Regions from separate parts of the Sphaerisporangium sp. NPDC051011 genome, predicted to be linked through region 3. Evidence: riboswitches for the same ligand, from Rfam matches in the RefSeq annotation. Region 3 holds a riboswitch; each other region holds the start of a gene.
The links. Region 3 has a riboswitch for cyclic di-AMP ahead of AB0H21_RS11310 (CHAP domain-containing protein). Riboswitches for the same ligand answer to the same signal wherever they lie in the genome.
Positions count from the first base shown of each region.

Region 1: another riboswitch for cyclic di-AMP. It lies ahead of AB0H21_RS08160 (C40 family peptidase); the one in region 3 lies ahead of AB0H21_RS11310 (CHAP domain-containing protein).
Region 2: another riboswitch for cyclic di-AMP. It lies ahead of AB0H21_RS38010 (NlpC/P60 family protein); the one in region 3 lies ahead of AB0H21_RS11310 (CHAP domain-containing protein).

Region 1 is NZ_JBFAGG010000003.1:201,171-207,982, reverse strand. It holds gene AB0H21_RS08175 (glycosyltransferase family 4 protein) at 1-849, opposite strand, end outside; gene AB0H21_RS08170 (M48 family metallopeptidase) at 846-2,141, opposite strand; gene AB0H21_RS08165 (hypothetical protein) at 2,165-3,091, opposite strand; gene AB0H21_RS08160 (C40 family peptidase) at 3,327-3,857, opposite strand; cyclic di-AMP (ydaO/yuaA leader) riboswitch at 3,940-4,098, opposite strand; gene AB0H21_RS08155 (metalloregulator ArsR/SmtB family transcription factor) at 4,517-5,092, shown strand; gene AB0H21_RS08150 (hypothetical protein) at 5,089-5,550, shown strand; gene AB0H21_RS08145 (hypothetical protein) at 5,849-6,325, opposite strand; gene AB0H21_RS08140 (NlpC/P60 family protein) at 6,534-6,812, opposite strand, start outside.
Region 2 is NZ_JBFAGG010000025.1:86,299-93,110, reverse strand. It holds gene AB0H21_RS38035 (ATP-dependent Clp protease ATP-binding subunit) at 1-38, opposite strand, end outside; gene AB0H21_RS38030 (Lsr2 family protein) at 347-679, opposite strand; gene AB0H21_RS38025 (hypothetical protein) at 797-940, opposite strand; gene AB0H21_RS38020 (RDD family protein) at 2,103-3,383, opposite strand; gene AB0H21_RS38015 (amino-acid N-acetyltransferase) at 3,500-4,045, opposite strand; cyclic di-AMP (ydaO/yuaA leader) riboswitch at 4,449-4,650, shown strand; gene AB0H21_RS38010 (NlpC/P60 family protein) at 4,656-5,723, shown strand; gene AB0H21_RS38005 (LuxR C-terminal-related transcriptional regulator) at 5,929-6,093, opposite strand; gene AB0H21_RS38000 (type III pantothenate kinase) at 6,678-6,812, opposite strand, start outside.
Region 3 is NZ_JBFAGG010000004.1:231,021-237,832, reverse strand. It holds gene AB0H21_RS11315 (hypothetical protein) at 1-766, opposite strand, end outside; cyclic di-AMP (ydaO/yuaA leader) riboswitch at 1,505-1,657, shown strand; gene AB0H21_RS11310 (CHAP domain-containing protein) at 1,672-2,364, shown strand; gene AB0H21_RS11305 (ABC transporter substrate-binding protein) at 2,875-4,224, shown strand; gene AB0H21_RS11300 (sugar ABC transporter permease) at 4,367-5,347, shown strand; gene AB0H21_RS11295 (carbohydrate ABC transporter permease) at 5,344-6,228, shown strand; gene AB0H21_RS11290 (GH1 family beta-glucosidase) at 6,225-6,812, shown strand, end outside.

The DNA of each region.
Region 1 (6,812 bases), on a different contig from region 3:
CAGGCCGCGCAGGCGCGTGCGGCAGGGCATGGCGAACACGTCCCCGGCGTCGTAGTAGGCGGGCAGGCTGCCCCAGGGCACCGGCCCGGTGATGATCACCGATCCGGCGAGGCCGCGCGCCCCGACCGTCCGCACCAGGGCCCGCCGGGACGGGCCGCCGCCGACCAGCAGCAGCACCGCGTCCGGGACGGCCCGCAGGACGGCCGGCCAGCAGCGCACCAGCGTGTCCTGGCCCTTGCGCGGCACCAGCCGCGACACGCACACCACGACCGGCCGGTCGCCGAGCCCGAGCGCCTCCCGCACCGCCGCACCCCCGGCCCCCGGGCGGAACACGCTCGTGTCCACGCCCGGCGTCAGCCGGACCAGGCGCGACGGCGGGACGACCCGCGCCAGCCGTTCTCTGGTGTACTCGCCGAGGTAGGTGATGGCGTCGGCGTGCGCGCCGATCCTGGCGAGCAGGCCGCGCGCCCCCGGCACCCCGGCCCAGGCGGCCTCGTGGCCGTGGGTCAGCATGACCACCCGCCGTGCCCCGGCCGCGCGCAACGCCGGGGCGAGCAGGCCGAGCGGCGCGGCGGCGCCGAAGACGACGGTCTCGCACTTCTGCTCGCGCACCAGGGCCGCCGCCCGCCGGGCGACCCCGGGCAGGGGCAGCATGAGCGACGTGGGGTGGCGCACCACGCGGTACGGGCGGCGGGCGTCGAACTCCTCCCAGCCGGGCCAGCGCGAGGCGTACACGACGGTGGAGCCCGGCGGGCGGCGCTCGGCGAGGGCGTGGACGAACGCCTGGATGCCTCCCGGGCGCGGCGGGAAGTCGTTGGTGACGATCAGCGTGCGGCCCTGCGGGGTCACGGCTCCGGCAGCCCGTTCTGGCGGGCCCAGAAACGCGCCAGGGCGATGCGCTGCGGGGGCGTGGGGTGGGAGGCGTACAGGATGTACTCGAGGGCGTCCGGCGACAGATCGGAGAGGTTCGTGACGGCCAGCCGCCGCTGCATCGCGACGAACGTCGCCGGGTCGCGGGTGAGGTCGAGCGAGTGCAGGTCGGCCCTGGCCTCCACCGCGCGGCTGACGACGTTCTCGGCGGGGCCGGACAGGACGGTGGCGAGGGTCATCAGCCCGAGCAGCAGCCCCACGGCGCGCGGGTCACCCGCGGAGGGCACCCGGGCGCGGCGCCGGAGGCTGGGAGCGCCGGCCACGAGGAACAGCAGGCACGCCCCGGCCGCGGCCCCGAGCGCGCCGACCAGCGTGCCGTACAGGACATCGCCCCGCTTGGCGTGGCCGAGTTCGTGCGCGACGACCAGCTCGACCTCCTTCTCGGGGGCGCGCAGGAGCGTGTCGTAGACGACGATGCGCCGCGTCGCCCCGAAGCCGGAGACATAGGCGTTGAGGGCGGTGGTCCTGCGCGAGGCGTCGGCGACCAGGACGTCCTTGACCGGGACGCCGTCGCGGGCGGCCATGGCGATCAGGTCCGCGCGCAGCGGCCCGGCGGGCATCGGCCGGAATTCGTTGAACAGCGGTTCCACGACGATCGGGTAGGCAAAGGAGACCGCGACGGTGAACACGAAGGCGCCGATCGACGCCGGGATCCACCAGCGGGCGCGGAACCGGCGCGCCAGCCAGACCACGGCGAAGATCATGATGGCGGTCGTCACGACCTGGACGGCGAAGCCCTTCAGCCGGTCGGCGGACCACGCCGCCCAGTCCTGGGTGGAGAGGCCGTACGCACGCAGGCGGGTCTCGTACCACATGCCGAGCGGCCACTTCAGCAGCAGGCTCACCGCCGAGAGGACGAGCACGCCGAGCGGGACGCGCAGCCACCACGGCCCCCTGAGGCGGTCGACGGCCCACGCGCCGAACGGGGTGAGGATGAACACGCCCGCCACGACCAGCGTGACCGCGAGCGACAGGTAGGCGGGCAGGCTGACGGCCGAGTCGAACGCGGCGGCCCGGTCGATCTGCGCGGTGGTGAAGTCGCGCGCGGGGTCCGGCCGCACCTTGTCTGCACCGCTTATGGCCTGCCACGGCGTGGTCACCGCGACGACCCCCGCCACCGCCGCGCCGAGCACGACCAGGGCGATGCCGGCCGCGCGCATTCCCCCGTCCATGCGCCGCCCCGGGCGGGTCTCCTCGATCAGCTCCGCCACCGTTATCAGCCTTTCCGCCGTCGTCAGGACAGCTCCGCCTTCACGTATGCGCGCCAGGCGCCGGTGAACCGCCCGGCCGGCACCCCGAGCGCGCGCGGGAGGGCCCCCGCCGCGTCTGCCCTGTCTCCCCTCCTGAACTCACGGTAGAGGGCGACCAGGGCGGGTTCGCCGTAACGGGCCGCGACATACCGGCAGGCGAGCCACGCCTCCTCGTACGCCTGGGCCAGGCGCGGTGATCCGGGGGCGAAATCGTCCGGGCCGGGCAGCGCGGACGGCGTGCGGCCCGCGCGCACCTCGGCGGCCAGCTCGGCGGCGGCCTCGCGGACGGGGATGCCCGAGCGCAGGTAGCCCACGTAGTCGGCGAAGCCCTCGACCAGCCATTTCGGGGTGCGCGCGTCCGTCGCGGCCCCGGTGGCGACGTGCGTCAGCTCGTGGGCGAGGACGACGTCACGGCCGGCGTCGCTGAGGCGGGCGAACGAGCCCGGCTCGATGATCACGCGGTCGGTGGCGGCGACGGCGGCGAGGCCGTCCACCGAGGCGGGGGCCGCGAGCGTGGCCGCCTGCGCGGTGGTGGCGGGCACCAGGACCAGCGGGCGCACCGGCCCGGCGACCCGCGCGACGACGAGGCTCGCGCGGTCGGCCCTGCGGGCGAGGTCGGCTAGGTCCGCTTCGCTCGCGGTGGCCGTGCCGATCACCAGGGAGCGGGTTCCGCGGACGACGCGCGCGTGGCCCCAGATCTCCGGATGCTCGCCGGTCACGGCGTCCGGCGCCGGGGGCGTCGGGGGCACGGTCGGCGCGGTCAGGGGCGTGGCCGCGGACATGCCCGGGGGCGCAGGGGGCAGGTGCGGGGATACGAACGGGGGCGCCGGTGGGGGCACAGAGGGGGACGGGGGGACGGTCAGCGCGGCCAGCAGGCCCGCCAGCACGGTCCCCAGCCACACGACGCGCATGCGGGCAATCTACCTGGCCGCTCCCCCGCCGGCGCGCTCCCCGCGCGGCACGACCCGCTGCCCGGCCCGGTGCTTCGCCGTCTCCGCGGGTGTTCCGGACCGGAACGCCGAAGGCCCCGCCCGCCTCCGAGGGGAGTGGAGGCGGGCGGGGCCCCTGAGGGGCCGTCGCGTGGCCGGTGGGCGCGAGCGAAGGCTTCCGGGGAAAGGGCTCCTTGGAAGTTCCCCCGCGCTCCGGTCACGCTCCGGGGCGAACGGCTCCGACGAAACTGCTCTTGCGATAGCCGTTCAGCTTGTCGATCCGCACCCGGGTTCCGCTGTGCGGAGAGTGGATCATCTTGCCGTGACCGACGTACATGCCGACGTGGCCCAGTCCGTAGAAGAACATCAGGTCGCCCGGCTTGAGGTGCTTCCAGGAGACCTTCTTCCGCACGGAGCGGAACTGGCTGGCCGCGATGCGCGGCAGCTTCACACCGGCCTTGCGCCAGGCGTACACGACCAGGCCTGAGCAGTCGAACGCACCGGGGCCGCTGGCACCCCACCGGTACGGGTCTCCGATCTGCTTCTTGGCCACTTCCACCGCGGTGTGCGCCTTGATCCGCTGTCTGGCGGCCCTGGTGAGCTTGGTGGTCTTGGTCGTCTTGGAGGTCTTCCCGGTCTTGCCGGGCTTGATGACCTTGCCGACCTTGACCGAGCTCTGCGCCATGGCCGTGACGGCCGCGTCCGCCGAGGGTGCCTGCACCGACACCACGGCGACGGATGCCGTCATGGTGAGGGCGGCACCGCTGAGGGAGAGCCGGGCGAATCTGGACAGGCTGGGGCTAGGGGTAGTGCTGGACAGGATCGCTCCTTGGTTCTTCCACTTACGCCTACCGGGTTAGCTGACGGATTCGGGCATGGAAGTAGCCCTACGGCGCAATGGCGCCGATTCACCCCCGACCCCTGGGGTAGGGGTCAATTGGTTCCCCGGCTCCGTGCTCCTTGCCGCACGGATTCGGCAGACCACCGCCTGTGGTTTTCTCGGTTTCCCTATGTGTTCACGGCGGCGGCCGAATGGATGGTCTTGCATAAGCCGGCCCCCGCGACGGTCCGGCCTACGGCGCGACGGCATGGCGTGCTCGCCGCGGCCCAGAAGGTACAAGATTTGCCAATTTACGGCAAAGGGTCAGCCGGGTGAACGTAGATCAAATAACGCGATCTTCGCCAGATAACGCCTGCATATCAATGACGCCTGTTACCCGAATGTGATTCCCCTCACATATCCCGAAACTTGGCCCGATAGAAGTCCCACCGGCCACGGGAGTCACACGAGTTAGCGATCTTGGTCGCCCGGGACCGACCGCGCGGTCTCTCTAGAGATGCAAGTATGCAAGAGGTGTTTAGCAATTCATCTTGCACAGTAATCGTTGCGCATGCCAGCGTGGGGTCATGGAGAACGAGAACGTCCGGCAGATCACCGACTCCCGCGTCCTGGCGGCCCTTGCCCACCCCCTACGCAGGCGGCTCATGGACGCCCTGCGGGTCTACGGGCCCTGCACGGTCAGCATGCTGGCCGACCACACCGGCCAGGCGGTCGCGAACGTCAGCCACCACCTGCGCGTCCTGGCCTCGGGAGAGCTGATCGAGGAGGCACCCGAGCTGGCCCGCGACCGGCGGGAACGCTGGTGGCGCCTGGTCGCGAACGCGATCCGCTGGTCCACGCGCGACTTCGAGGGCGACCCCGCCTCCGCGGCCATCGCCGGCGCGGCCGAGTCGCTCAACCTCGAACACCACGTCAACCTCGTGCGCGCCTACTACGCCTCCTCCGAGGAGGAGCGCGAGGCGTGGCACGGCGCGCCCTTCTCCACCGACAAGTGGCTGCGGCTGACGCCCTCGGAGCTGTCCGAGCTGTCCCACGAGGTCATCGGCCTCTACGAGCGCTGGGCCACGCGGGAGATCCCGGACGACGGCCAGCGCCGCGACCCGGTGTTCGTGTTCACCTTCGGCGTCCCGGGGCGCCCGTGAAGGCCCGCCGCGCCCGGCCCGCGTGGGCGCGCCCCGCCGGCACCGGTACCCGGCCCCCCGAAACCCCGAGCGCGGACGCCCGTCCCCCCGGGCTTCGGAGGCGCGGCGGGCCGCTGCGCGAGCGCGACTTCCGGCTGCTGTGGGTCGGCGAGACGGCCAGCGCGTTCGGAAGCTCGGTCACCACTGTGGCCCTGCCGCTCGTGGCCATCACCGTCCTGCAGGCGAACGCGCTGGTCGTGGGCGTGCTGGCGGCCGCGTCCTGGGTGCCCTGGGTGCTGATCGGCCTGCTCGGCACGGTCCCGCTCGGCGCTCTGCTCGGCGGCGCGCTGGGCGACTCCCTCGGCGTGCGGCCCGCCATGTGGATCATGACCGGCGGGATGACCTTGACGGGCCTCATCCTGCTCGCGGGGCCTCTCAAGCGTGACCGCGACCTTCCCGAGGCTCCCGCCGTGTCCTGAATTGGACAGCGATATGGGCTAAGTCGCTCTTGCATCCAGGAAAGCGAGCCGAAGTCAATACTCGGTTTTGCGGAATTGTCATCAATTATCCCCACGAATGGCGCCGAGAACCGCACCCCCCGGCCGCACGCCAGACCGGGAATCTCTCGGAAAGCAAACCATTCCCCCATGTTCCGAGCTTTTCGCAGAAGTCAATTCGTCATATATCTCGATAGCACAGTATTACCCTGGAGCCATCGGCCGCAGCGGAACGGCTCCGTACAGAACGGCCCGGGCGGGCGGCCGGCCGGAGACCGGCTCAGAAGCGCTCGACGCCCTCCGGCCAGATGACCACGACCTCGCGCCCGTGGTCGCGGGCGTGCCGGACGGCGTCGGCCGTCCCCCCGAGCCCGCGCGCGGGCCTGCCGTCCCAGACGGCCGCGACGATCTCGGAGTTCTCGACGACGAAGCACCCGGCGGCGTGGTAGGCGGCCGCCCCCGGCTCCGCGAAGTCCAGCACCGTCACGACGCCGGCGGCGGCGAGCAGCCGGTGGTAGGCGTCCAGGTCCGGGCCCCGGAAGGTCGCCTCGTACCCCCGGGACGGCACGACGACGCGCAACTCGCCTCCGAGGCGCAGAAGGATCTCGGCGAAGAGCTGATCGGCGCCCGCGGCGAGGCTGCTCCAGCCGACGAGCGGCGCCTCCAGAGCGGCCAGCAGCGCGCTCAGCTCCCGTTCTGCGTGGGCCCGGGCCCGCGGCGGCATCGACTGGTGCCCGGTGATCCCGACGACGGTCATGCCTGCCCGTCCTCGGCCGTCATCAAGTGACGCCCGCCGAGCGTGGCGGGCGGCGAGCCTGTTGGCGGCACCAGGACCGTTATGCTCCGCTCCCCCTTCGGGACCCGGCCGCGACGATCCGGGCCGTCCCTCACCCTAGACCGGCACACCGGCGAACGCGCGGGGTTACGCGCGGGTTTCCCCGCCGCTCACGCGGCCCGCCAGAGCGTCAGGGCCGTACGGCCGCGAAGATGCCACGGTAGGACGACAGCGGGACGACCTTCACGACGTCCCCCGTACGCGGGGCGTGCACCATCTTGCCGCCGCCCGCGTACATGCCGACGTGGCCGAGCCCCGAGGCGAACAGCAGGTCGCCGGGCTGCAGGGCGTTCAGGGAGACCCTGCGCGAGGCGCCCCAGGAGTACTGCCCGGCGGCGGTCCGGGGAAGGCTGACGCCGGCCGCGCGCCAGGACATCTGCGTGAGCCCCGAGCAGTCGAAGGAGCCGGG
Region 2 (6,812 bases), on a different contig from region 3:
ACAACCCGCCGTGCGCGGTCAGTGAACCTTTCGAACATCTCGTCGCTCCTCACAGAGCGGTCAGGCAGCTCGGGATATCCGGGCCCGCCGCATCCGCATGCTAGCCCCGACCGGTGACCGCTCTATACACCAGACGTTCCCCGAGAGCAGGGCGTTCACGCTCCATCCAACTACTGTTAGGCGGCCGCGTGTTCCCGCTACGCCCGAAGCGAACGACGTTTAACACCGCTGATATACGCGAGCGCCCCGGCCGCGCACCGGGACGATCACTCACGCATAACGCGATCATGCGGCTATGGCGGCGATTGGTCCATCACCGCCACAGCCGACCGATCACAAAGAGCCGTCAGTGTGCCGCTTCGTACTGCTCCACGACGGAGGAGGCAATACGACCGCGCTCACTCACGGAGATGCCGTGGGCCTTGGCCCAGGCCCTGATCTCCGAGCTCTTTTCCCGGGACGGACGCTGCCCGCCACCACGCTTACGGCCCCGCACAGGCACACCCTCGGCCTTACGCGCGCCCGAGACGAAAGAGGACAGCGCCTCGCGCAGCTTCTTCGCGTTGTCGTCGCTCAGGTCTATCTCGTAGGCGGAGCCATCAATCGCGAAGTTGACAGTCTGATTGGCCTCGCCGCCATCGAGGTCGTCGATGAGTATCTTCTGGATCTGCGTGGCCATCTGGCAATCCTTTCGCAGAGCAATGTTCGATTCGTCTGCTAAACATATACCCACTAACCCTTGTTGACAATTCAAGGGCGGTGTCGATTGATGGAAGGGGGGACCGACCCGTCGGGGTCAGTCGGAAGCCCCGGACTTCTCCTGTGGTTCCGCCGCCTGCCGCAGGCCCGCCGCTTCGGAACGAAGTAGCTTGACCACGGCCACGATGACCACCGCAGCCACAACGCCGGGCGGTATCAACGCGGACAATACATCGCTCATTGATCCTCAGCTCCACGCGGGGGGCGGCATTCACCGCCCCCTACGCTAATTGTCACACGGTACCCCGCAGGTCCGTACCGCGGTCGCCTGATCAGGGGAGTCAGGACCGACTCTATCCCCACAGGAGGTCAGCACGGGTTGCGGGGCGGGCGCCAAACCCCGGCGAAGGACCGTTCCACAGCTTTCCCGATCTCATCAGTCCCCTTACCGGATGCCCCAGGAATGGCGAACCCCCGAAAACACCGGCGGAGCCCGCCACGGCGGGCCCGTCCGTGTCGATAATGCCGATGTAGACGGGGATCCGGTGACGACAACCACACGCCTCGGTCTTGTCGCGCGTCGCCTGTCCGACACCTTGTAGGCGGAGATTAGCGCGCCGGGACGCGTCCGAAGATGACGGCGGGCCATCCGGAGGCGGTAATGCCGCTGAGAACCACGGGCCGCGGGAAGTCGGTCTCGCGCTTCATCGCCGCGGCGGAAACGGCGGCGCCCTCCGCCGGTCCGCCGCAAGACGGATCTTCGTCGCCTTCTTCGCCGGGTGTCACTCCGTACAGGGAATGCGTCTCAAAGCCGCCGGACTGTGTACACACCGAACGTAATGACCGCACCAAGAACCAGAAGGCACGCCGATGACCGCCGCGTCAGGGTCGGCGGGGATTTCCATCGGAGAAGACGAGAGGCGCCGGCGATCGGCGTCAGGAGCGATGCCGGGATCGGCTACGCGGGGCCGCTATCACCGCCGAACGGCAGGGCCGGAGAGATGGACGCGGACGCGCGCGGCGGCGAGCCGGCGGCGTCCGACGGGCGGGCGGCACGGCCCGCGAGAAGGGACACGGGCCCGTGCGGACCCCGGTCGGCGTGAGCGCGGCCGTGCGCGCCGCTCTGCGGGACGTGACGCGCTCCGGCGCGATCCGGAGGGGGATGCTTGGGGTGACCGACTCGGGGCGGTTCTGCGGTCATCTGATCGCCTTTCGCGACAAGCGAAGGTGGATTCGGGTTCGTGCAAGGTCCTATCGCATATACAGGTCTGTCCGTTACCGATTCGCCGATGTTGGCGTCACCGATCGCGAAGTCCGGGGTCCCGCCCCGCCCGGGCGGCGGCCGGCCCCGGACACGCGTCAGGGCCGGAGGAGCACCCCCCGGCCCTGATACGGCGACGTAACTACTTGACCTTGACGACGACCGTGTTCGCGACCTTGTCGTGAAGGGTCTGCTGCAGCGGCTTGTCCCAGAACAGCCACAGGACGTTCACGAGCGCGAAGAGGCTGGCGATCCAGCCGAGGAACGGAATCCACTGGAGGAACCTCGGCCCGTAGAGGACGAGCGCGCGCTTGCCCACCACGTCGGTGGCGAGCGGCGACTGCACGGAGCCGCCCACCGGGACGACCTTGATGCCCATGGCGATCTTGCCGATCGTCTGGCCGCGCTGCCGGAGCATCAGGAATTCGTAGGCGACGTAGGCCACGCCGATGATGATCGCGCCGAGCAGCCCGGCGATGAAGGCACCGCCGCCCTCGGTGATCGTCCCCGTGCTCGCGTCGAAGCTCGGCGAGGTGACGAAGATGGCGGCGATGACCGCGGTGAGGATGAACGTCGGGATCGCGAGGATCACGGCGTCGATGATGCGGGCGACGAGGCGCTGCCACCACTCCGCCAGCGGCGCCGGCGCGCCCGGGGGGACCGGGCCTGCGGCGGCGGCACCGTACGACTGCTGGTAGCCGGGCGCCTGGCCGTACCCCTGCTGGCCGTAGCCCTGCGGGGAGTGCCCAGGCTGGTTGTAGCTCTGCTGCCCGTACTGCGCCTGCTGCTGGCCGTACTGCTCGCCGTAGCTCTGCTGCTGCTGGCCGTACCCCTGCTGGGCGTAGCCCTGGTCGCCGTACCCCGGCTGGGCCTGCTGCCCCTGCTGGCCGTACTGCTGACCGTAGCCCTGCTGCTGGCCGTAACCCCCCGCCTGCTGGCCATAACCCTGCTGCTGGCTCTGCTGACCGTAGCCCTGGTCGCCGTAGCCCTGCTGCTGGCCCTGCTGGCCGTACTGCGGCTGCTGCCCGTACGACTGCTGGCCCTGCTGACCCTGCTGGCCCTGCTGACCATAGGACGCCTGCTGCTGCCCGTACGCCTGGTCGCCGTAGCCCTGGTCGCCGTAGCCCTGCTGGCCGTAGCCCTGCTGACTCTGCTGACCATAGCCCTGACCGGCCGCCGCCTGGCCGTAGCCCTGCTGCTGACCGTACTGCTGACCCTGCTGGCCGTACTGCGGCTGCTGGCCGTACTGCTGGCCGTAGCCCTGCTGCTGGCCGTACTGGTTGGGGTGTTCCGATGTCGGCTGAGGACGGTGGACGACCGTCACCTCAGGATCTGCGTTCTGATGCCCGTATTGCGGAGATCCGGACGACGGCTGGTGGCCGTCCGGTTCGTCGCGGGGGTACGGCGGCTGTCCGGTGCTCACCGTGTCACCTCACTTCGGCTTCGCATGCGGCATATGTCAGACACGCATGCAGTGGTGTTGCCCAACGTAGCGACAGCCGCATCAACAGTCACCTTTCCACCAGGTCATCGCGAGGGTCAAGATCGGGGGACCAAATGGAGGAGCATCCGCGTGTTGCCGAGGGTGTTGGGCTTGACATGTTCCAGATCGAGGAACTCGGCTACGCCCTCATCGTAGGAGTCGAGCAACTCGGCGTACACCTCAGGAGACACCGGAGTGCCCTGGATGGGGGCGAAACCGTGCCTGGCGAAGAATTCGACCTCGAACGTCAGGCAGAAGACCCGCCGCAGCCCCAGATCGCGAGCCGCGTCGATGAGCGCGCCGACGATCATATGCCCGATTCCCATGCCACGGCAGCCGATATCGACCGCAACGGTGCGAATCTCGGCCAGATCCTCCCAGAGGACGTGAAGCGCCCCGCATCCGACGACCGCGCCGTCCCGTTCGGCGACCCAGAACTCCTGGACGTCCTCGTAAAGGGTGACCGTCGACTTGCGCAGCAGGCGCGGGCCGTCGCCGGAGTAGGTGTCGACGAGCCGCCTGATGGCCCGGACGTCGGGCGTGCGGGCTCGCCGCACCACCACCGTGCTGCCGGAGGGCACGGACTCCACGACCTGCTCCATGAAGCGCCAGGGTATCCTCCCGCGCGGGTCCGCCGCCGCCGGCGTTACCGCATCGATTCCGGGATCGATCGCGATATCGGGCTGCCCGAAACCCCGCCCCCTCGATATCGGTGTGGCGGATGGTGACGGAGTGAACGCGTGGCGTCAAAGGGACGGCGGCGCCATCCGCTTCGGCGGGATATGACGTTCCGCACAGTCGCGGACCTGCGCCACACGCGCCCGACATGGGGTCAAAAACGCGTAAACGCAGGGTAATGCCGCGCTGCCAGCACTTTGAGCGTGATCATCCTGTGATGTCTCGGTTGTGAAATCTCAACAGAATCCGCAGTTCCGGTTGAGGCGGAACCTGAGCTGCACTAGTGTCCAGCGTCGATACCGGTCATCGCACAGCGGTGGCCGCGCCGCCGAATCCCGGCCGCACCCCCGTAAGCGGCGGGAACCGGGGACCCAACGGCGCACGCAGGGGGCACGCCCCCGGCGGGCCGCCATCCCGGGGTGAATCCGAGAGGGAGGGCATGGACGTGTCCTCTGTGGTCGCGCGCTCGGTAGGGCTACTCCGGCCCGAACCCGTCAGCTAACCCGGTAGGCGGCCGAGGAGAGGAGCTCGTTGGTGCAGCCTAGGCGCACGCCTGGTAGAAGCGCGGGCAGGCATGCCCGTCCCAAACGTACGGAGCGCGCCCAAGCCGGCGGAGTCACCAAGCGTCTTTCCCGCCGGATCGCGCTCGTCACCGCCGCCCTGACCGTCCTGACGTTCGGCTCGCCGCTCGTGTCGGCGACCGCCGAGCCGAAGCCGAGCCTCAAGGACCTCAAGAACCAGGTCGAGAGCCTCTACGAGCAGATCGAGTCGCTCACCGAGCAGTACAACGGCCAGAAGGAACGCCTGAAGCAGGCGCAGCGCTCGGCCGAGCTCGCCAAGAAGACGCTCACGCGCAGCGAGACCGACCTGGAGGAGAAGCGCCGCCAGGCGGCCCTGTACGCCCAGGACGCGTACATGACCGGCGGTGTGGGCTCCTCCCTGGCGCTGGCGATGTCCGGCGACCCCGACGGCTACCTGGACCGCGCCGCGACCACCTACGCCCTCCAGTTGCAGCAGGGCGAGGAGGTCTCCCAGATCACCAAGTCCATGGACATCGCCGAACGCGCGAAGGAAAGCGCCAAGGCGCGCGAAGGCGAGGTCAAGAAGCTCGTCGCCGATCTGTCCTCACAGCGCGACAAGATCCGCAAGCTGGTCGCCAAGACCGAGAGCACGCTGTTCAAGCGGGCGCTGTCGCAGGCCGGGCAGACATACGGGCGGGCCACCCGCATCGACATCCCGATCCCGGGCCAGGGCAAGGCCGCCGAGGCCGCCAGGTGGGCGATGACCCAGCAGCTCAAGCCGTACGTGTGGGGCGCGGCGGGCCCGAGCACCTACGACTGCTCCGGCCTGGTGATGTGGGCCTACCAGAAGGTCGGCATCAGCCTGCCGCACTACACCGGCGACCAGTGGACGGCGGGCACGCACATCAACCGGGAGGACATGCGCCCGGGCGACCTGGTGTTCTTCTACGGCGACCTGCACCATGTCGGCCTCTACATCGGGGGCGGAATGATGGTGCACGCCCCGCGCACGGGTGACGTCGTGCGGGTCGTCCCGCTGGGCAACCGTCCATTCGCCGGAGCCGTGCGCATCGCCGACTGAGCCGACCGAACCGACCTGGCCGGGCCGACTGAACCAACCGTGCCGACCTGGCCGGGCCGACCGAGTCCGGCCGGGGCGGCCGACATCGGGCCGATACACGGGCCGACGCCGATGCACAGGCCGACACAGGATCGACTGACACAGGCGCACCCCGGGTGGTGGGCGACCGGTTCCCGGGGTGGCCGGCTCTCGCGGGCTGGATCGGCTAGATCAGCCTGCGGCGGGCCGCCCATGCCACGGCCTCGATGGCGGTGGCGACGCCGATGCGGTCGCAGATGCCCCGGAGGCGGCGCCGGACCGTACGGCCGCTGACGTCGAGCCGCCGACCCACACGGTCGACGGTCACGCCCTTGGCCAGCTCGGCGAGCAAGAGAAGATCATCGTCACTCAACCCCACGCCGTCTGATCCCGGGGGAATGTCATTCCCTCGGGAAACCAGATCCGGATACGCCATCGGGTGTCCTCCCCCACGACGAACTCGGCAACATACTGGAATGCTTCTGGCTCGCCCGTCAGGAACGGTAAACGCCACGTTCAAAGGTCGTCAAGCTCCGACCCTCCATAGGCGTTCCCTTCTTGATTGACATACCAGTGCATATGTGAACTACTCATGACATGTTCGCGAACCCGTAGGCTGGGGGCCGACAGGCGTGAAGATCGAGGAGGGCACCGTCCGGGGACGCGGCCCCGGACGCCCGCGATGCTGGTCGACGACGGGTTCGGCGGCGCGTACGGTGGGATCACCCCCGCCGCGCATATAAGATCAACGCGTCTCCGCCCGTAATTATCCGTGAAATCACTGGCCCATTCCGACCTTTTTCGGCCGAACTCGCCCGCGTACGGAAGGTGTCCCCGGGACCGGCTTTAGACGCTTTGGACCTCGCCCGGCCGCGTAATCGGCGCGGGCGCTTCGATATGGATCTCGGCCGATGCGCGCCCGCGCGGGCGAATGGGTCAGCTGGTGTTGCGGTTGTAGATGAGCCGCAATCCGATGAGCGTGAGCCACGGCTCGTGCACGTCGATCGAGCGCGCCTCGTCCACCACGGGGGAGGCGAGCGAGCCGGTGGCCACGACCGTGACGTCGTCCGG
Region 3 (6,812 bases):
ACACGGTCACGCCGGGATGATCGCGGACGGCGGCGAGGTCGCCCGGGTCCTCGCGGCGGTGCGGGTAGTAGGCCAGCGGCCCCTTCAGCGCGAACAGCCAGGACAGGTAGCGGTCGCGGTGGATCAGCCCGTTGCGCACGAGCGAGGTGCCGAGCACGACCGTGTTCTCGCGGGGGCGGGGGTGCGCGGCGGCGGGCTGGGAGCGCAGCCAGGCGAAGTCATGGGTCACCAGCTCGGCGCCGAGGGCCCGTACGGAGGCGGCCAGCTCGTCGGGGACGGGCAGCGCGGTGAACACCGTGAGGCGCCCGGCGTGGGCGGCGGCGCGCAGGCGCAGCGCGGCGGCGACGCCGAGGACGCGCCGCGAGGGCGTGGACTTGGCGCGGGCGCGCAGCAGCGCGGTGCCGGGGCGGGAGGTGAGCAACTCCAGCAGGCGGATCGTGGCGAGGCCGTCGTCCACCAGCACGATGCGGGCGGGGGCGGCGGTCAGCGAGGTGAGCTGGACGCGGCCGGAGAAGCCGTCCCCGAGCACCCAGGCGGCGCGGCGTCCCGGACGGGGCATGTGGCCGTCGGTCGCGGTCTCGATGCGCAGGCCCGGCGGCAGGTCGAGCGTGGCGAGCTCCCTGCGCGTGACCTTGAGCGCGGGCAGCTTCGCGCGGGTGACCACGCGCATCTCGGGCCCCGCGACCCCCGCGTGCCGTGCCTCGACCGCACACAGCAACTGGAGAGGCGACTCCACCCAGGCGACGGCCGACCCCTGCTCCCGCACGCGGCTTCGACCGTTCCTCTCCACGCCGGGGATTGACCCTTTCACGACGAAAGCAAGGTAGCCGCATGACGCGACACGTGAGGTAACAACCGGTGAACAAAGTCTTACGACCACCCGGCGAAGGCCGTTCACCTGCTGATGGAACGGCCTTCCGGCATCACACGCGCCTCCGGCGGCAGGAAGCGCCCTCGGCGCCCGGCACGCCCACCACCACCCGAACCACCCCGATCTCCCTACAAACGGCCTGAACCCCCTCCACGGCCCCGAACCACTATGCCTGGGACATCGCAGTGAGCATCCACACCTCCTCCTCCGTGATAAGCGATCGCCCCTCTCCCGGCAACCCCCGATCGCGTCCACCCGAGACCACGGACGACCACGCCCGCCGGAGAGCTTGACACCGCCGGTGCCATCCGGCCCAAATAATGCTTTCCGGCCGTCCGGTCCCGACTGTCACACCGGCCCCACGAGCCCCGGCCGGCGATTCCCCCGAGCGCGGCGCGAGCACGTTCTCGCAGGTAAAGAGGGGGCCTGGAACCCGTTGACGATCACACCCCAGGCCCACTTGCCCTCCGGAAACCCTGCCGCAGACCGGATATTTGTCGTGTTTGCGGCTGTTTGTCCGATGTATTACTCTGATTGAACTCCGTGCGGGGGAAGTGCTCACCCGAGCGACTCCTATATGCCACGGAGATTGCATAGCGCGGCCGGTCCTCTGGGAGATCCCTCTCCCCCCGGGGCGCGCAACCGCCGAGTCCGCTTCGCGCGGAGCCGGGGACCCACCTCTCCCCGGGGTGAATCGGGGGCGCCGTCACCTGACGGACGCGCCCGTAGGGCGACTTCCACGCCCGAACCCGTCAGCTAACCCGGTAGGCGGCCGTGGAAGAAGGAGTTTCCCCTTGTCCATGTTGATACATCGGCTTCTGGATGCCCCGAAGAACCACTTGAAGGCCTTTGCCTTCGGCGGCCTGGTGGCCGCACAGCTCGTCGCCGGCGTCACCATGGCCGCGCACGCCGACAGCGGCCGGGACGGCGTCGTGAAGGTCGCCGGCTCCGAGGCCGCCGGCCTGTCGAAGGCGCTCGGCCTCCCGGAGGGCGCGCGGCACGTGTCCGCGCAGCAGCTCCTGAAGCTGGCCGAGAGCCAGATCGGCGTTTCCGAGAACAGCTTGGGCGGTGGCACGAAGTTCCACCGCTGGTACATGGAGAGCCCGCGGGCGCAGGAGACCGTCGCCCGCGACGGCGGCAAGATCTCCGACTACGCCAACGCCGCCTGGTGCGACATGTTCGTCTCCTGGGTCGGCAGCCGGCTCGGCATGGAGGACGCCGTCGGCATCGACGCCTGGACGGTCGCCCACGCCAAGTGGTTCGAGCAGCAGGGCCGCTGGGGCGAGACCCCCAGGCCGGGCGCGGTCGTCTTCTTCGCCTGGAACGGCAGCAAGGACGTGGACGCCATCGACCACGTGGGCTTCGTGATCCACGACAACGGCGACGGCACGATCAAGACCGTCGAGGGCAACACCGACAACGGCAAGGTCCAAGTCCGCACCCGCTCGACCGACCAGGTCGTCGGCTACGGCTACCCGACCTACGCCGCCTGATCCACGCCGCCTGACGCGGCAGGTCTTTCCCAGGGCGCCCCTCCCACGGAGGGGCGCCCTTTTCCCGGGCGGCCGGCGGTCCCGCGGCCGCCTCCCTGTCCCCGGGCGCCCACGCCTTCCCGCGGGCGCCCCTCCCCGGCCGTACGGCCCCCTTCGTCTCCGTCCTCCCTGACGTCCCGGACGGGCCTTTCGCGGCCGTCCGCGGCGACGGTTTTCGCCGGACTGTGCCTGGTTCAAGTGGGAGCGCTCCCAGCGTACCGAACAGCCCTTATCAGGGCCTGAAGTCCGATTCCAAGGGTCCAGAAGCCCCAGGAGTAACAGTTGGGTTTCGGCATATTGACGTCGGCGTTGCCTATCGGCGACTCTTCGTGGGAGCGCTCCCAAATCTCGCCCACGAGGACGCTCGTGGGATCACGACCGAGGGATCCAGCACATCGTGGGGCCCGACTGTCGGGGCCGGCCCTCGATGCACCTCCCGAATACGGGCAACCACCTGAGAGGGGTCCGGAGATGACGAACAAAGCGCGCCGCGGCAGGATGCTCGCGGTCGCATCGGTGATGACGGCCGCGCTGGGCGTCACCGCAGCGTGCTCGTCCGGCGACGGCGGCGACACCGCGGGGTCCGCCGGCACGTCCTCCGCCGCCGCGGAGAAGATCACCCTTACGCTGCAGACCTTCGGCGGCGGCACCAACTTCGGCTACAAGGCCGCGGTGGAGAAGTGGAACGCCGAGCACCCGAACGTCCAGGTGAAGTACAACAACCTGACCGACAGCTTCGAGAACGTCTACTGGCCGCAGATGCTGCAGTGGCTGCAGTCGGGCACGGGCGCCGGCGACGTCGTGGGCATCGACGAGGGCGGCATGGGCCTCGCCAAGGCGCGCCCGCAGTTCTTCACCGACCTCGGCCAGTACGGCCTGCAGAGCCGCCAGTCCGACTTCCCCGCGTGGAAGTGGGAGAACGGCATCAACTCGGAGGGCAAGCTGTTCGCCCTCGGCACCGACGTCGGCGGCATGAGCATCTGCTATCGCACGGACCTGTTCAAGAAGGCCGGCCTGCCCACCGACCGCGACGAGGTCTCCAAGCTGTGGAGCGGCGGCTGGGACGACTTCATCAAGGCCGGGCAGGACTTCCAGGCCAAGGTCAAGGACGCCAAGTTCGTCGACAGCGTCAACACCATCTACAACGTGGTGCTGTCGCAGGAGGCCGCCAAGAACGGCAACGTGACCTACTTCGACAAGGACCAGCAGCTCATCGTCGACAAGAACCCGGCCGTCAAGACCGCGTTCGACTTCACCCAGAAGATCAGCGAGGCGGGCCTGACGGCCAAGCTGCAGAACTTCACCGACCCGTGGAACACCGGCTTCGTGAAGTCGCAGTTCGCGACGCTCGGCTGCCCGGGCTGGATGCTCGGCGTCGTGTCGGGCACGGCCGGCGACGAGTTCAAGGGCAAGTGGGACGTCGCGACCGTGCCGGGTGGCGGCGGCAACTGGGGCGGCTCCTGGCTCGCGGTGCCCAAGCAGTCCAAGCACCCGAAGGAGGCCGCCGAGCTGGCGAGCTACCTGACCGGCCCCGAGGCCCAGCTCATGGCCTTCAAGGAGGGCGGCAACCTTCCGAGCACGATCCCGGCGCAGGACGACCCCGAGCTGCAGAGCGCGACCAACGAGTACTTCGGCAACGCGCCGATCGGCAAGATCTTCGGGCCGTCCATCAAGTCGCTCCAGCCGACCTTCCTCGGCGAGAAGCACGCCCAGGTGAAGCGCGAGGTGGAGCAGGTCGTCACCGGCATGGACCAGGGCTCGGTGCCCTACGCCGAGGCGTGGCAGAAGTTCGTCGAGGCGGGCCAGAAGGCGGCGGGCTGACCGTCCCCTGAACGTCACCGGCCCGCCGCACGATCCCCGGCGGGCCGGTGCCCCTCCCATCGACCGTTATCGACGAGCGAAGGAGCAGAGGGCTCCCCTCCCCGCGGCCTCCCCCGGCCGCGGGCCGGGCCCCGCACTACCGATGAGCGTCAACCTCCACACCCAGCGGGCGGATCCGGCGCCACCCCCTTCCCGGACGGGCCGCCGCCACACCCGCCCCCCGAACTCCTTCTGGTCCCGGCTCGACCTGAAGGCGACCCCGTACTTCCTGATCTCCCCGTACTTCCTGCTGTTCGCGGTCTTCGGCCTGTTCCCCCTGGTGTTCACCCTCTGGGTGTCGATGCAGGACTACGGCCTCGCCGGCGGCGAGGCGTCCTTCACCGGGCTGGACAACTACACCAAGCTTCTGGCGGACGGCGACTTCTGGAACGCCGTGGTCAACACGGTCGGCATCTTCGTCCTGGCCACGGTCCCGCAGCTCGTCCTGGCCCTGCTGCTGGCCAACGCGCTCAACAAGCGGCTGCGCGGGCGGCTGTTCGTCCGCCTCGGCGTCCTGCTGCCGCTGGTCACCTCGGTGGTGGCGGTGGCCATCGTCTTCACCCAGCTCTACGGCCGCGACTTCGGCCTGTTCAACTGGCTGCTCGACCTGCTCGGCGTCGACAAGCACATCGACTGGCAGAGCGCCAAGTGGTCGTCCTGGACCGCCATCGCCACCATGGTGGACTGGCGGTGGACCGGCTACAACGCGATCATCTACCTCGCCGGCATGCAGACCATCCCCCGCGAGCTGTACGAGGCGGCGTCGATCGACGGGGCCTCCCCGCGCCGGCAGTTCTGGAGCATCACGCTCCCGATGATCCGGCCCACGATCATGTTCACCGTCTTCGTGTCCACGATCGGCGGGCTCACCCTGTTCGCCGAACCGGTCATGTTCGGCAGCAACCGCATGGACGGCGGCACCACCGGCCAGTTCCAGACCATCGCGATGTACATCGTCGAACAGGGCTTCAGGAACTTCGACTACGGCTACGCGGCGGCGGCCGCCTGGCTGCTGTTCGTCCTGATCCTCCTCGGCGTCGCGATCAACTACACGTTCGTCCGCCGGATCGGAGGCGCCAGGTGACCGCGCTCACGCAGGCCCGGCCGGCGCAGGCGGTGAAGGGGCGCGACAAGCGGGATCCCTTCCGCGCCACGCCCCTCACCAAGGTCGCGCTCGGCTTCACGCTCATCCTGTCGATCTTCCCGATCTACTGGATGGTCATCATCGCCTCGCGGACGAACTCCGACGCCGTGGACGTGCCGCCGCCCCTGCTGCCGGGCGGCAACCTCGGCGAGAACGTCCAGCGCGTGCTGGCCACCGAGGACGCGCACTTCCTCACCGGCCTGCTCAACTCGCTGATCGTCACCTCCACGGTGACGCTCTCCGTCGTGATCATCTCGACGTTCGCCGGCTTCGCCTTCGCGCGGCTGCACTTCCGCGGCCGCAACCTGCTGCTCGGGTCGATCCTGCTCACCATGATGGTGCCGCTGCAGCAGATGGGCATCGTGCCGCTCTACCAGCTGATGGTGGACCTCGGCTGGGTCGGCTCGCTCAAGGCGGTGATCCTGCCGTACCTGCTCAACGGCTTCGGCGTGTTCATGATGACGCAGTACACCGACCAGGCCGTGCCCGAGGAGCTGGTCGAGGCGGCCCGGGTGGACGGCGCCTCCACGCTGCGGATCTGGTGGAACGTGATCCTGCCCGCCGTACGGCCGGGCATGGCGGTCCTGGCGCTGCAGACGTTCATGCTCAACTGGAACGAGTTCATGTGGCCCCTGATCGTCCTGACTCCGGAGAACCCCACGGTGCAGGTCTCGATCAGCTTCCTCACCGCGGCCCATACCACCGACTACGTGCTCATCTTCACCGGCACGGCCCTGTCGGTACTCCCGCTCATCGTCGTTTTCGTCGCGTTCGGCCGGCAGATCGTCGGCGGACTCATGGAAGGTGCGGTCAAAGCGTGACCACGCAGGAGACTCAACCCGGCACCGACGCCCCCACCCTGACGTTCCCCCCCGGCTTCGTCTGGGGGGCGGCCACCTCGGCCTACCAGATCGAGGGGGCGACGACCGCCGACGGGCGCGGCACCTCCATCTGGGACACGTTCGTCCGCCGCCCCGGGCGCGTGCTCAACGGCGAGAACGCCGACGTCGCCATCGACCACTACCACCGCTACCGCGACGACGTCGCGATGATGGCCGAGCTCGGCCTGACCGCCTACCGGTTCTCGGTGTCCTGGCCGAGGATCATGCCCGACGGCGCGGGCGCGGTGAACCAGGCCGGGCTCGACTTCTACCGGCGGCTCGTCGACGAGCTGCTCGCGCACGGCGTCGACCCGTACCTGACCCTGTACCACTGGGACCTGCCGCAGGCCCTGGAGGACGCCGGGGGCTGGCCCGCCCGGGACACGGCCAAGCGCTTCGCCGACTTCGCGGCCCGCGTCCACCAGGCCCTCGGCGACCGCGTGCGCGACTGGAGCACGGTCAACGAGCCGTGGTGCGCCGCCTTCCTGGGCTACGCCTCCGGCGAGCACGCCCCCGGGCGGCGC